DNA from 2 places in the Streptomyces endophyticus genome. Region 2 is predicted to be linked to the other one. Evidence: riboswitches for the same ligand, from Rfam matches in the RefSeq annotation. Region 2 holds a riboswitch; the other holds the start of a gene.

Region 1 (7,590 bases), on a different contig from region 2:
GTCGTCGTCCTCAAGGTCGTCAAGCGGTTCCTGGACACGGGCGTCTCGTTGCAGAACATCCGGACGGCCGTGCAGCACCTGCGCGAGAGCGGTTTCCGGGACCTGGAGCGGATGACGCTCATGAGCGACGGCGCGACCGTGTACGAGTGCACGTCGCCGGACGAGGTGCACGATCTGCTCCAGGGCGGCCAGGGGGTCTTCGGGATCGCCGTGGGCGTGGTCTGGCGGGACGTGGACGCCGCGCTCTCGCAGTTGCACGGTGAGCGCGTGGACACCGGCGAGACGATCGTGCCGCCGAATCCCACGGACGAGCTCGCGAGGCGGCGGGGCAGGGCCGTGTGAGGTCCATGGGGCCGCGTTGTCAGTGGCGTAGGGCAGCATCAGTGATGTGAGAACCGCGCCCACGATCCTGCATCTCGACATGGATGCCTTCTACGCCTCTGCGGAGCAGGCGGCGAAGCCGAGCCTGCGCGGGAAAGCGGTCGTCGTGGGCGGGCTCGGTCCGCGCGGTGTCGTGGCCACGGCGTCGTACGAGGCGCGGAAGTTCGGGGTGCACTCCGCGATGCCGATGGGGCAGGCCCGAAGGCTCGCCCCGCATGCCGCCTATCTGGTGCCGCGCTTCCGGCTCTACCGGGAGATCAGCGAGCAAGTGATGGAGCTTCTGGGCGCTCTTTCGCCGCTCGTGGAGCCGTTGAGCCTGGACGAGGCGTTCGTCGATCTCGAAGCCGGTGAGGCGGCCTGGGACGCCGCTTCGGCGGAGGCCGTGGGGTGGCGGCTGCGGGCCGACATCCGGCGCGTGACGGGTCTGACCGGTTCCGTGGGGCTCGCCGCGTCCAAGATGCTCGCGAAGATCGGCTCTGAGGAGGCCAAGCCGGACGGGCTGGTGCTCATACGGCCCGGAACCGAGCGGGCGCTGCTCGGGCCGCGGTCCGTGCGGATCCTGCCCGGCGTCGGGCCCGCGACGGCGGATCATCTGCGGCGGGCCGGGATCCAGACCGTGGAGGAGATCGCGGGGGCCGGCGAGGACGAGCTGGTGCGCCTCCTCGGGAAGGCGCACGGCAGCCATCTGTACGAGATGGCGCTGGCCCGCGACGAGCGGCCCGTCGTCGCCGAGCGGGACTCCAAGTCCGTATCGGTCGAGGACACGTACGACGTGGACATCCATGACCGGGTGCGGGTCCGGATGGAGGTGCGCAGGCTCGCGGGCCGGTGCGTGGAGCGGCTGAGAGCGGCCGAGCGCTCGGGGCGGACCGTGGTGCTGAAGGTGCGGCGCTACGACTTCTCGACGCTGACGCGCTCCGAGACGCTACGGGGGCCGACGGACGATCCCGGGGTGGTGCGGGAGGCCGCGGCGCGGTTGCTGGAGGGCGTGGACACGACCGGTGGCGTGCGGTTGTTGGGGGTCGGTGTCAGCGGGCTTGCCGACTTCACGCAGGAGGACCTGTTCGCGCAGTTCGCCGCCGCGGAGGAGGCTGCCGCCGAGGAGCTGGAGGGGGACGCGGGGTCGGTCGAGTCCGTGGAGGCGGCCGAGCCCGAGCCGACGCCCGTGGAGCGGAAGTGGCTGGCCGGGCACGATGTGCGGCATGCCGAGTTCGGGGCCGGGTGGGTGCAGGGGAGCGGGCTCGGGCGGGTGACCGTGCGGTTCGAGACGCCGTACGCGGAGGTGCCGGGGCGGGTGCGGACGTTCCGGGTCGATGATCCGGAGCTGGAGCCGGCGGAGCCGCTGCCGCTCGTCGAAGGAGCCGAGGAGGCTCAGGTCGGGTCGTCCTCCGCGCCCGCGACCTTGCCGAACGTGACGTCGGGCGACTGAGGAGCCGTGATGTCCAGACCGTAGTGGTCGTAGAGCTGGAGCTCCTGCTCAGGGGAGAGATGGCGGCCCACGCCGAAGTCTGGGGCGTCCTTGATCAGGGAGCGCTCGAAGGGCACGTGCAGCGTGCCTTCCTTGAAGTCGCTGGGTTCGAGCGGGACGAAGGCATCGCGGCTGAACAGGCCGGTCCGTATCGCGGCCCACTCCGGCACGCCCGTGGCGTCGTCCAGGTACACCTCGTCGATGGTGCCGATCTTGGCCCCGTTGCGGTCGAACGCCTTGCGGCCGATCAGGTTGCGCGGATCGACATCGGTCTGCACGGGCCCTCCAACTGATCGCGATGATCGCAACTGGTCTGTAACCACTACGAAAGAGCACATTGTGGAAGGCGGCCACTCGGGGGCTTTGGGCAAGTAGCCGCTGGTAGGCTGGCAGACGGCTGCTGACCCCGTGCGGGAGAGTCCTCCGACAGTCGTCGGAAGGCGCCGAAGGAGCAAATCCTCCCCGGAATCTCTCAGGCCCATGTACCGCACGGACGAGGTCACTCTGGAAAGCAGGGCGGGGTGCACGGTTTCCGCTCTCACCGACGGTGCAAGCCGGTGTGTTCCGTGTTTTCGCGGGGTGGGCCGGTGAAGCTCTCAGGTTGAGATGACAGAGGGGGAGGCCGTCCGGGTACCCGCGCCATGGTGCCCCTCGAAGGTCGCGATGACCAGGAGGCCTCCGCATGACAGCCAACCGTATTCCGCTCTCCCAGTTGGAGCGAGGAATCCCCTTCGAGCAGCGCCACATCGGCCCCGATGGCGCCGCTCAGGCCAAGATGCTCGCGCAGGTCGGCTACGGCTCGCTGGACGAGCTGACCGCGGCCGCGGTGCCCGATGTGATCAAGAGCGCCGAGGCGCTCGACCTTCCGGCAGCCCGCAGCGAGGCCGAGGTGCTCGCCGAGCTGAAGTCGCTCGCCGAGCGCAACCAGGTGCTCGGCTCGATGATCGGCCTCGGCTACTACGGGACGTTCACGCCGCCCGTCATCCTGCGCAATGTCATGGAGAACCCCTCCTGGTACACGGCGTACACGCCCTACCAGCCGGAGATCTCGCAGGGCCGCCTCGAGGCGCTGCTCAACTTCCAGACCATGGTCGCCGAGCTGACCGGACTGCCCACCTCGGGCGCCTCGCTGCTCGACGAGGGCACGGCCGCCGCCGAGGCGATGGCTCTCTCGCGCCGCGTGGGCAAGGTCAAGAACGGCGTGTACGTCGTCGACGCCGATGCCCTGCCGCAGACCATCGCGGTCATCGAGACGCGCGCCGAGCCGACCGGCGTCGAGATCGTCGTCGCCGACCTGAGCGAGGGCCTCCCCGCGGAGGTCGCCGAGCGCGGCGTCGTGGGTGTGCTCGTGCAGTACCCCGGCGCCTCCGGTGTCGTGCGGGACATCAAGCCCGTGATCGACCAGGCGCACGAGCTGGGCGCCATCGTCACCGTTGCCGCTGATCTTCTTGCTCTGACGCTGCTGACCTCGCCCGGTGACCTCGGCGCGGACATCGCCATCGGTACGACGCAGCGCTTCGGTGTCCCGATGGGCTTCGGCGGTCCGCACGCCGGATACATGGCCGTGCGCGAGAAGTTCGCGCGCTCGCTGCCGGGCCGCCTCGTCGGTGTCTCCGTCGACGCCGACGGGAACAAGGCGTACCGCCTCGCCCTGCAGACCCGTGAGCAGCACATCCGCCGCGAGAAGGCGACCAGCAACATCTGTACCGCGCAGGTGCTGCTCGCCGTCATGGCCGGCATGTACGCCGTGTACCACGGGCCCGATGGCCTCAAGTCGATCGCGCGGCGCACCCACCGCTACGCCACCCTGCTCGCCGCGGGGCTCACGGCGGGCGGCGTCGAGGTCGTGCACGGCGCGTACTTCGACACCCTCACCGTGCGGGTGCCGGGCAAGGCCGCCGAGGCCGTCTCCGCCGCGCGCGAGGGGGGCGTCAACCTGCGCCTCGTGGACGCCGATCACGTCTCGCTCGCCTGTGACGAGACCACCACGCGGGCCCAACTGGGCGCCGTGTGGAGCGCGTTCGGTGTAGAGGCGGACATCGAGGCCCTGGACGCCGAGGTGCAGGACACGCTGCCGGACGGGCTGCTGCGCGAGGACGAGTACCTGGCGCACCCCGTCTTCCACCAGTACCGCTCCGAGACGGCGATGCTGCGCTACCTGCGGGCGCTCGCCGACCGCGACTACGCGCTGGACCGCGGCATGATCCCGCTGGGCTCCTGCACGATGAAGCTCAACGCGACGACGGAGATGGAGCCGGTCACCTGGCCCGAGTTCGGCCAGCTGCACCCCTTCGCCCCCGCCGAGCAGGCGCAGGGCTATCTGACGCTCATCCGTGAGCTGGAGGAGCGGCTCGCCGAGGTCACCGGCTACGACAAGGTGTCGCTGCAGCCGAACGCCGGCTCGCAGGGCGAGCTCGCCGGTCTGCTCGCCGTCCGCGGCTACCACCGGGCGAACGGCGACGAGCAGCGCACCGTCTGCCTCATCCCGTCCTCCGCGCACGGCACGAACGCCGCGAGCGCCGTGATGGCCGGCATGAAGGTCGTCGTCGTGAAGACCGCCGACGACGGCGAGGTCGACATCGAGGACCTGCGCGCCAAGATCGAGCAGTACGCCGAGCAGCTCTCCGTCCTCATGATCACCTACCCGTCGACGCACGGTGTCTTCGAGGAGCACGTCGCCGACATCTGCGCCGCCGTGCACGACGCGGGCGGTCAGGTCTACGTCGACGGCGCCAACCTCAACGCCCTGGTGGGCCTCGCCAAGCCGGGCCGCTTCGGCGGCGACGTCTCGCACCTGAACCTGCACAAGACGTTCTGCATCCCGCACGGCGGCGGCGGTCCGGGCGTCGGCCCGGTGGGTGTGCGCGAGCACCTCGCGCCGTACCTGCCGAACCACCCGCTGCAGTCGGCCGCGGGTCCCGAGACGGGTGTCGGCCCGATCTCCGCGGCGCCGTGGGGCTCCGCCGGGATCCTGCCGATCTCCTGGGCGTACGTGCGGCTCATGGGCGGCGAGGGGCTGAAGCGGGCCACGCAGGTGGCCGTGCTCTCCGCGAACTACATCGCCAAGCGGCTCGAGCCGCACTTCCCGGTGCTCTACAACGGTCCGGGCGGCCTCGTCGCGCACGAGTGCATCGTGGACCTGCGGCCGCTCAGCAAGGCGACGGGCGTGAGCATCGATGATGTCGCCAAGCGGCTCATCGACTACGGGTTCCACGCGCCGACCATGTCGTTCCCGGTCGCCGGGACGTTCATGATCGAGCCCACCGAGAGCGAGGACATCGACGAGCTCGACCGGTTCTGCGACGCGATGATCGCGATTCGCGGCGAGATCGAGCGGGTCGCCACCGGCGAGTGGGCGGCCGACGACAACCCGCTGCGGAACGCTCCGCACACGGCCGGGATGCTCGGCGGTGAGTGGGAGCACGCGTACAGCCGGGAAGAAGGTGTCTTCCCGGCCGGGGTGGTCGCCTCGGACAAGTACTGGCCGCCGGTGCGGCGCATCGACCAGGCGTTCGGCGACCGGAACCTGGTGTGCTCCTGCCCGCCACTCGACGCCTACGAGGGCTGATCCACTCGGGACTGCGCGGCCTCTGGTCGCGCAGTCCTGCTCAGCTGATCCCTACGCCGCCGTCACCACCGTGCCCAGTGGGCGGTGCGGGGCGATGATCCTGCCACTGGGCAGCAGCTCGCCGGTGTCCTCGAAGAGCAGGACCCCGTTGCAGAGGAGGCTCCACCCCTGCTCGGGGTGGTGAGCCACAGGGAGTGCTGCTTCCCTGTCCTCGGATTCCGCTGTCGGGCAGGCTGGCTGGTGCTGGCACATGGATGGGATCTTTCGCTGCGAAGTGATCTCGATGACGTGGGCTGTGCTTGCTGTACTGGCGGTGCTGGTGGTGCCTGTCGTGCTGCGGCTTGAAGGCTTGTTCATGGCCGCCCCCCGATTTCGTGAGTTCTGGAACCCAGTGTTGCCCTGTGGGCGTCAATCCGCAGGGATTTCCTTGCAGCGGTCCTTATGGGTTGGAGACGCATCACCCGTGCGGACGGTTCAGTCCAACTCGACTCTCCCTTCGGGTGGTTAGGAGTGGTCGGTACGGGCTAGTCCGCTCGGGCAGGGCTGTGCCCCGCGACCGGACGGCGAACGGTGCGGGGCACAGGCAGGCGCGACAGGGGCCGTCGGCGGGCCCCGGCCGGTCAGGCGAGCAGTCCGGCGGCGGCCGGGGTCGGCGTCAGGCGGAGCGTGAGGACCGGCAGGAGCTCGGCCACCCGGTGCGGGCGGTGCGGGGCGATGCCGGGCGGGGCGGGTGCCAGCGGGACGAGGATGTCGTCGGCCGCCGGCTGGCCGCTCGCCGGGTCGGCGGTGCGCTCGCCGTGCAGCCACAGCGTGAGCATGTAGAGCTCGGGTACGGAGAGCAGCCGCGGCTGATAGGTCTGGGGCAGCGACTCCGCCTGCCGCAGGGCGCGTTCGGTGGACCTGATGTAGGGACCCTCGAAGAAGTGCGAGAAGGCCCAGCCGTCCGGGGTGAGCATGGTGTCGGCCGCCGCCACCGCGCGCTCCCCGCAGCGGATCAGGAATCGCCAGCCGGTCAGACGGGCCCTGGATGGCCCGGTGGTCTCGGTGATGTGGTCCAACACATGGAGGGGCAGCGGGAGTTCGGGGGTGGCGGGTCCCTGTGCGGCGCGCAGGGACGGGGTGCGTGCCTCGCGGACGGCGGTGGGGGAACCGAGAGCCGTGAGGACACTGCGCAGGGCAGGCGCGGGAGCCGGTGGGACGTGCAGCGGCATGGTGGGTCGCCTCTCATTCGACAGGCATGTGATGCGAGGGCGGTGCGGTACGAGCGGACGGCACTGTCTGCTGCGGGTGCACAGGGGTACACGGGGCAAAGGGGGCGGGGGTCCGGACCGAATCCGGGCGGCGGGCGCCAACCCTCTGTCTCGCCAGCGGAGTTTATACGATGCGTGTTCACGGAGTGTTTCCTCTAGCACGCCGCCCGGATTTCGCAAGGTGCTATTCGGGCGCGATTCCCATGAGGTTTTGTGGGTATTCTCCCCATTTGCGGCGAGGGTGTCGTGCGTGACCTCGACGTCTTTCGGCCGAGCGGTCGGCGTGTTCTTGTCGGCGTTTTTCACCAGGGCCGCGAGCGACAGAGATTGCGGGCGGCCGCATGCCTAAGGAATGTGCCCTCGGGTAACCGCCTTGAGGCTACTGCTCCGTGGACGCGCGCGGGGCGTTATGGATCACATTGCCGGGGCATCATCCACCGTGACACGCGGCCGGGACGGAGCAACAAGGGGTCGCCCGTGCGAGGAGGGACGCTTCCATGGGGGAGAAGGTCGTTGCGGGGACGGTCGGCCTGGCCGACCCGCGGAGCTATCGGGAGAAGCTCAAGGAGTGCCTGGAGGGGTTCGGGAGGCTGCTGGAGGAGAAGCGTTTCGACCGTCCGCAGAATCTCATGGGGCTTGAGATCGAGCTGAATCTCGCGGGGCCCGACGGGCTGCCGAGAATGATGAATGCGGAAGTTCTTGAGCGCATCGCGAGCCGTGATTTCCAGACCGAACTCGCGATGTTCAATCTCGAAGTGAACATCGCCCCGCACCGGCTCGGTGGCCGCGTTCTCGACCAACTCGCCGAGGAACTGCGCACGGGGCTCGGATATGCGCACCGGAAGGCGAACGAGGTCGACGCGGGAATCGTGATGATCGGCATTCTGCCGACGCTGAGCGCGGACGATCTGGTCTCCGCGAAC
Region 2 (7,590 bases):
GACCCAGCTTGTCCTTGGACTTGTCCTTGTACGGGCCCTTGTACTCGCCCTTGGGGTCCAGGTTCTGCTTCAGGTACTGCGGGCCACCGGTGATGGTGTCCGTCGCCCAGATGCGCTCGATGCCGTACTTGACGTCCTTGGAGGTGATCGGCGAGCCGTCCTCCCAGGTGACCCCGTCACGCAGGTGGTACGTGTACGTCTTGCCGTCGTCGGAGATGTCGGCCTTGGACTTGGCCAGGTCACCGACCAGCTCGTTGGACGCCGCACCCGGCTTGGGCGCGTAGGTCACCAGTTGGCGCGTGTAGAACCGCATGAAGTCCCACGACATGCCGTAGTAGGCGCGCTGCGGGTCGGCGGAGTCCAGGTCCTGCTTGCCGACCATGCGCAGCGTGCCTCCCTTCTTCTTCGAAGGGTTGGCGATCTTGTTGTACGCGGCGTCGTAACCGGCGCCCTTCGACGAGTCCTTGGAGTCGTCGTCGCTGCCACCGCCGCACGCCGTGGTCGACACCAGAGCCGCGACCACGAGGGCGGCGCCGGCGGCAAGCCGTCGTTTCGAGGAACCTGTGGGCATTTTCTCGTAACCTCCGAGATCGCGGTCCCGGACACCTGCCGGAGAACCATGGAGTCAAGCCACCTGACGGTGCTGCAGGGGCAGTTCGGTGAAAGCCGGTTGGACTTGTACGGCGTTACCGGGTGCCCTTCGGGTCGAGGGCGTCGCGCAGCCCGTCGCCGAAGAGGTTGAACGCGAGAACGGTGATGAAGATCGTGACACCCGGGAAGACCATGAACATCGGGTCGTGCTCGTACGTCTCCAGGGCGTCGCGGAGCATGCCGCCCCAGGAGGCCGTGGGCGGCCGGACACCCGCACCGAGGAAGCTGAGCGCCGCCTCCGTGAGGATGTTGGTCGGGATCATCAGCGTCATGTAGACGACGATCGGCGCGACCAGGTTCGGCAGCAGTTCACGGAACAGGATGTGCCGCGGGCCACCGCCCAACGACCGTGCCGCCTCGACGTATTCACGCTCCCGCAGGGACAGCGTCTGCCCGCGGACGATGCGGCCGATGTACGGCCAGCCGAAGAACCCGATGACGAGGATGAGCACGGCGATGCGCACCCCGCTGCCGGTCAGACCGAGCAGATCGTCGGGGAGCACCGAGACCAGGGAGATGATGAAGAGCAGCTGCGGGAAGGAGAGCAGCACGTCCATCACGCGGCTGATCACCGCGTCGATCCAGCCGCCGAAGAAGCCGGCGACGATGCCGAACAGCGTGCCGAGCACCACGGCGACGATCGCCGCGAGGAACGCCACGAGCAGCGAGATCCGGGCGCCGTAGACGATGCGGCTGAAGACGTCGCGCCCCTTGTTCGGTTCGAGGCCGAAGAGGAAGTCGCTGCTGACGCCCCCGAGCGAGCCCTGCGGCAGGTTCGTCAGCGGGTCGAGCTTGTCCTGGTGGAACTGGTTCGGCGGGTGGCCGAGCAGGCTGACGATGAGCGGCGCGAAGACCGCGACCAGGACCAGGAGGACGACAACGATGCCACCGCCGAGAGCGACCTTGTCGCGCTTCAGCCGGTTCCAGGCGATCTGCTTGAGCGACCGGCCCTCGACCTTGCGCTCTCCGTCTCCCTTGGCAGGCTCGACCGGTGCGCTCGGTTCCGCTTCCGCGCTCGTGTCGTGCAATGGTGCCGTCATCGTGGCAGGGACCCCTCTCAACCGGCGGTGACCGGCCCGCACTTGCCGCTGTGGCGGCGTGGTTCAGTCCGTCGTACACAGAGGCGAAGCCCCCTTGCTGCGGGAGTCTTCAACCTGGGCGCGATCTGTTGCCAGACTTGACAGCGAAAGGATGCCTAAACGTGATGCAGGCTGGGGTGTTCCGTTATCCGGACTGCCGTGAACGGGGGTCGGACACGGGGCAGTTGGGGTGAACCGGACATGATGTCCTCAAACGCCGGACGGGCTGGATATTCCAGCCCGTCCGGCGATTGAGGACAATCTTTTCAGTACGTCGCCCCGTACGGCGGCGGGAATCCGTACCCACCCCCGGCGGGAGCCGCATGGGCCTCCCGGTCATAAAACGGACGTGCCTGCCGCAGCCACATCGCCACCGGGTCGTACTCGTCCGACATCGCGACCGTGGAGACCGGGAGTCCCTCGGGGACCGCCGGGATGGACTGCTGCATCATCGCCCGGACCGCGTCCACGGACGCCGGGGACGTGTCGTAGACGTCCAGGCCGATGGCGAGGTAGGGCGCGCCCAGCGTGGGCTGGACCCAGGCGCGGCGCAGGGAGCGGATCGCCGTCGTACGGTGCGCGTTCTGCGTCAGGACCGCGTAGAACTGGGGGATCTCGATGGCGGGTTCGGAGAGCCGCAGCGGGCCCGCCGGCTGCCGGTCCAGGCCGCCCGCGATGCGCCGCAGGTCGAGCCACGGGATGCCGACGCCGCCGCCCGGCGCGTGCGGGTTCAGCCAGAGCCCGTAGTGGTCCGGGTAGAGCGTGCGCGCCGCGTCGACCCCGCTCACCACCTCGTACGCCCGCGACCAGCCGGAGGCGGAGAGCTCCTGGGCGGAGGTGACGCAGGGGGCGTACGAGAAGCCGTCCACCTCCATGTTCCCGAACTGGGCGTCCGGGGAGCCGGCCTGGCCGTGCCAGAGCAGCATCCAGACCTGCCCGGCCCCGGGGTCGGCGAGGGCCTTGAGGAGCGCCTCGTACGCGTCGTAGCGTCCCGGCGTCACCTGGCGCAGCATGTGCTCGACCTGTCCGGCCGCGGCCGTGCCCGACGCGCTCACCCGTAACCGCCCCTTCGGCTCTTCAAATACGTCCGTGTCCCACATGTGGCCGGAAAGCGAAGCGCCGACCGGTCACGTCATGAAACCAGCTTAAGCGGCGATACTGACACCGACTTGACGGACGCCGTCACCCTTCTCGTACGTAGAACGGCCGTACGTGTGTACGCAGCCAGTCCGCGACCGGGTCCTGCGTCACATCCAGGAACACCAGGTTGACGGTCCAGGCCAGCGGTGCGCGGCCCAACGCCCGCCCCAGCGCGTCCAACGGAAGGTCCCGCACGGCGCCCGCGGCACCCGCGGCCTGCGACAGCTCCACGCCGATGAACAGGGACGGCTCCGCATCCTCCACGGTCGCGAGGCAGCGCCGGGCGCTCAGCACCGTGCCGAGCGCCTCGAACTCCTCACGCACCGCGGCCAGGAAGTCCATGGGGTCGAGCTGCCAGTCCGGCTCGCTCAGCACCACGCGGCCACCCGTCGCCGGGCCGTCCAGCGCCGTGCGACCGCTGCGGGCCAGCTCGGCGACGGCCGGCGGCGGCAGCGGGACGCCCACCGTGCCGTCCGGGTTCACGGCGATGCCGACCTGCGGCGGAAGGCCGCGCGCGAACTCCACGGCCGGGGCCACCGTGCAGTCCATCCGGCCACCGGTGACGGCCATGAACTGCTGCTCGGAGCTGAACACCGGGACGTAGGCCTGGCCCTCGATCTCCAGAGTCGGCAGGTCGAGGTCCCTGCTGGCGTTCGAACCGCCCCTGGGCAGCGGGATCCACACGTGGCTGCGGCCGAGCGCCTCGACGATCCGGCCGCCCGCCGAGTTCCCCGCCTGTTGGCCGAGTGCCGCGGCGAGGACCTCCTCCAACTCGTTGGCGGGCCAGCCCTGCGCGGGGTGGGCGTAGCCGCCCTCGTGCCCCTGGGCGTGACCGTGACCCGACTCCGGGGTGCCTGGGAACTCCATGACTGCCATCAACCTCTGCTGTTCTGCCCGCTGCTGTGCCCGCCCGACCTTAACTCGTCCACACAATTGGACACGGTGCGGTTCCTTCCGCTTGCGCAGGGGGTCCCGGGGTCAGTCGCCGAACGTGATCCCTCCCAGCGCCTCCATCGCCGCCCGGTCGAGCAGCACCGCGGACTCCATCCCGGCCGGCAGGTCCCCCCGCTCCGTCGAGCTGACGAGCGCCCCCACCGCCCTGCGGTGCCGGGCGAAGGCGTACCGGGACACCCCGCGGCCGCGGTCCCGCTGCCCTTCCAGGGCCGTGTCCGCCGGTACGTCGAGCAGCATCAGATGGACGGCCACCCCACGCCGCCGCGCCGTGCGGATCACCCAGCGGCGCACCCACGCCTGCGTACCGCAGTCGTGCACGACGACGCTCGCCCCCGAGCGCATCGCCCGGCGCAGCCCCACGTAGTGCGCGACGCGGACCAGCGGGCGGTACAGCCCGTACGGCAGGTAGCGCGGCATGCGCGCGGCCCAGCGCTCGCGGGTGTCCTGCGAATCGATCCGGATCTCGGTCACGGCCCGCCGCATCAGCGTCGACTTCCCGCTGCCCGGCAGGCCCGAGAGCACGACCAGGTCGCCCGCCGCGAAGGCGAGCTGCCGCGGTGTGTGGCCGCGACGGCCGCGCAGGTCCCGCACCGAGCGCTGGCCGGGGATCCGCACCCCCGCCACCACCGACGCCGAAGCGGATACCGCGTAAGCCCCCGCCACTGCCTTGTGCACCGTGATCGTCCTCCCCGTTCCGGTCACGTCACCCTTGCCCCTCAAGTGTAAAGAGAAGGTAATGCCCCTCAAGGGCTTTCCCTGTCGGACGGGCATGCAATGATGTGCCCGCAACTGCATACCGGCCGCTTGAATCCGCGCGGGAGAGTTCTGGGTACGACGAGTGCCCGGACGCCGAAGGAGCAAGTTCCTCCCTTGAATCTCTCAGGCCCCGTACCGCGCGGGCGAGGCAGATCTGAAAAGTGGGGCGTCTTTGTGACGTGACGCCCCCACCCAAGGTGCAAGCCCCTCGGGGCGAACCTCTCAGGTTCCGATGACAGATGGGGAGGACGTCTCGTACGCGATACGGGACTCCGCCATCGCCGTCATGCCCGGGAGCACCCTGATGACCCGTACGACATCTCTCGACGCCCTGCATCGTTCGCTCGGCGCCACGATGACCGACTTCGCCGGCTGGGACATGCCGCTGCGCTACGGCAGCGAGCGTGACGAGCACAACGCCGTGCGCACGCGGGCCGGTCTCTTCGACCTCTCCCACATGGGCGAGATCACGGTGTCCGGGCCCCAGGCCGTGGACCTGCTCAACCACGCCCTCGTCGGCAACATCGGCTCCGTCGGCCTCGGCCGCGCCCGCTACACCATGATCTGCCGCGCGGACGGCGGGATCCTCGACGACCTGATCGTGTACCGGCTCGGCGAGACCGAATACATGGTGGTCGCCAACGCGGGCAACGCGCAGGTCGTGCTCGACGCCCTCACCGAGCGCGCCGCCGGCTTCGACGCCGAGGTCCGCGACGACCACGACGCGTACGCGCTGCTCGCGGTGCAGGGTCCGGCCTCCGCGGCGATCGTGAAGTCCGTCACTGACGCGGACCTGGACGGCCTGAAGTACTACGCGGGGCTGCCCGGCACCGTCGCCGGTGTGCAGGCGCTCATCGCGCGCACCGGATACACCGGCGAGGACGGCTTCGAGCTGTTCGTCTCCCCCGCCGACGCCGAGAAGCTGTGGCAGGCACTGACCAAGGCGGGCGCCGAGTACGGCCTCATCCCCTGCGGCCTGTCCTGCCGTGACACGCTGCGCCTTGAGGCGGGCATGCCGCTGTACGGGCACGAGCTGACCACCGACCTCACCCCCTTCGACGCCGGTCTCGGCCGCGTCGTGAAGTTCGAAAAGACCTCCCACGGGGGCGACTTCGTGGGCCACGACGCGCTGGTCGCCGCCGCCGAGCGCGCCGAGGCCAACCCGCCCCGCAAGCTCGTCGGCCTCATCGCCGAGGGCCGCCGCGTCCCGCGCGCCGGGATGTCCGTCGTCGTGGACGGACAGGTCATCGGCGAGGTCACCTCCGGCGCCCCGTCCCCGACGCTGGGCAAGCCGATCGCGATGGCGTACGTGGACCCCGCGCACGCGGAGCCGGGTACGGCGGGTGTCGGCGTCGACATCCGCGGCAAGCACGAGCCGTACGAGGTCGTGGCCCTGCCGTTCTACAAGCGCCAGAAGTAGGCGCCCCAGCACCCCCTTGTAGCCCCGCCGTCACCAGCACCTTCCCGCGTACAGGAGAATTCGCATCATGAGCAACCCCCAGCAGCTGCGTTACAGCAAGGAGCACGAGTGGCTCTCGGCCGTCGAGGACGGCGTCGCCACGATCGGCATCACGGAGCACGCCGCGAACGCGCTCGGTGACATCGTGTTCGTCCAGCTCCCCGAGGTCGGTGACACCGTGACCGCGGGCGAGACCTGCGGCGAGCTCGAGTCGACCAAGTCCGTCTCCGACCTGTACTCCCCCGTGGGCGGCGAGGTCACCGAGATCAACCAGGACGTCGTCGACGACCCGGCCCTCGTGAACTCGGCCCCGTTCGAGGGCGGCTGGCTGTTCAAGGTCCGCCTTGCCGAGGAGCCGAAGGACCTGCTCACCGCCGACGAGTACACCGCATTCTCCGGGAGCTGACTCCACCGATGTCCGTACTGAACGAATCCCTGCACGAGCTCGACCCCGAGGTCGCCGTCGCGGTCGACGCCGAGCTGAAGCGCCAGCAGTCGACCCTCGAAATGATCGCGTCGGAGAACTTCGCCCCGGCCGCCGTCATGGAGGCCCAGGGCTCGGTCCTCACCAACAAGTACGCGGAGGGCTACCCCGGCCGCCGCTACTACGGCGGCTGCGAGCACGTCGACGTCACCGAGCAGATCGCCATCGACCGTGTGAAGGCGCTCTTCGGCGCCGAGTACGCGAACGTGCAGCCGCACTCGGGCGCCTCCGCGAACCAGGCCGCCCTCTTCGCCATCGCCAAGCCGGGCGACACGATCCTCGGCCTGGACCTGGCGCACGGCGGCCACCTCACGCACGGCATGCGCCTGAACTTCTCCGGCAAGCAGTTCAACGTGGTCCCGTACCACGTGGACGACGCGGGCCTGGTCGACATGGCCGAGGTCGAGCGGCTCGCCAAGGAGCACCGCCCCAAGGTGATCATCGCCGGCTGGTCCGCGTACCCGCGCCAGCTGGACTTCGCCGAGTTCCGTCGCATCGCCGACGAGGTCGAGGCGCTGCTCTGGGTCGACATGGCGCACTTCGCGGGCCTCGTGGCCGCGGGCCTGCACCCCAACCCGGTCCCGCACGCCGACGTCGTCACGTCCACGACGCACAAGACGCTCGGCGGCCCGCGCGGCGGCATCATCCTCGCCCGCAACAAGGACTTCGCGAAGAAGCTGAACTCGGCGGTCTTCCCGGGCTTCCAGGGCGGCCCCCTTGAGCACGTGATCGCGGCCAAGGCGGTCTCCTTCAAGGTCGCGGCCTCCGAGGACTTCAAGGAGCGCCAGGCCCGCACGATCGAGGGCGCCCAGATCCTCGCCGAGCGCCTGACGACCCCGGAGTCGCGCGCGGCGGGCGTCAACGTCCTCTCCGGCGGCACGGACGTGCACCTGGTCCTCGTCGACCTGCGCGAGTCCGAGCTCGACGGCCAGCAGGCCGAGGACCGGCTCCACGAGGTCGGCATCACGGTCAACCGCAACGCGGTCCCGAACGACCCGCGCCCGCCGATGGTCACCTCCGGCCTGCGGATCGGCACGCCGGCCCTCGCCACCCGCGGCTTCACCGCC

What was found. A riboswitch is a leader RNA that binds a small molecule or an ion and turns the genes downstream of it on or off. The one in region 2 is predicted to bind glycine.
Region 1: another riboswitch for glycine. It lies ahead of gcvP (aminomethyl-transferring glycine dehydrogenase); the one in region 2 lies ahead of gcvT (glycine cleavage system aminomethyltransferase GcvT).

What each region holds. Positions count from the first base shown of each region.
Region 1 is NZ_JAOZYC010000193.1:8,494-16,083, forward strand. It holds gene OKJ99_RS38680 (MerR family transcriptional regulator) at 1-342, shown strand, start outside; gene OKJ99_RS38685 (DNA polymerase IV) at 389-1,810, shown strand; gene OKJ99_RS38690 (PRC-barrel domain-containing protein) at 1,753-2,127, opposite strand; glycine riboswitch at 2,251-2,347, shown strand; gene gcvP (aminomethyl-transferring glycine dehydrogenase) at 2,532-5,417, shown strand; gene OKJ99_RS38700 (DUF5999 family protein) at 5,469-5,669, opposite strand; gene OKJ99_RS38705 (hypothetical protein) at 6,038-6,628, opposite strand; gene OKJ99_RS38710 (glutamate-cysteine ligase family protein) at 7,165-7,590, shown strand, end outside.
Region 2 is NZ_JAOZYC010000113.1:52,585-60,174, forward strand. It holds gene OKJ99_RS17390 (ABC transporter substrate-binding protein) at 1-571, opposite strand, end outside; gene OKJ99_RS17395 (ABC transporter permease) at 687-1,691, opposite strand; gene OKJ99_RS17400 (enhanced serine sensitivity protein SseB C-terminal domain-containing protein) at 1,997-2,785, opposite strand; gene OKJ99_RS17405 (enhanced serine sensitivity protein SseB) at 2,913-3,737, opposite strand; gene OKJ99_RS17410 (AAA family ATPase) at 3,849-4,451, opposite strand; glycine riboswitch at 4,630-4,728, shown strand; glycine riboswitch at 4,729-4,829, shown strand; gene gcvT (glycine cleavage system aminomethyltransferase GcvT) at 4,885-6,000, shown strand; gene gcvH (glycine cleavage system protein GcvH) at 6,068-6,445, shown strand; gene glyA (serine hydroxymethyltransferase) at 6,454-7,590, shown strand, end outside.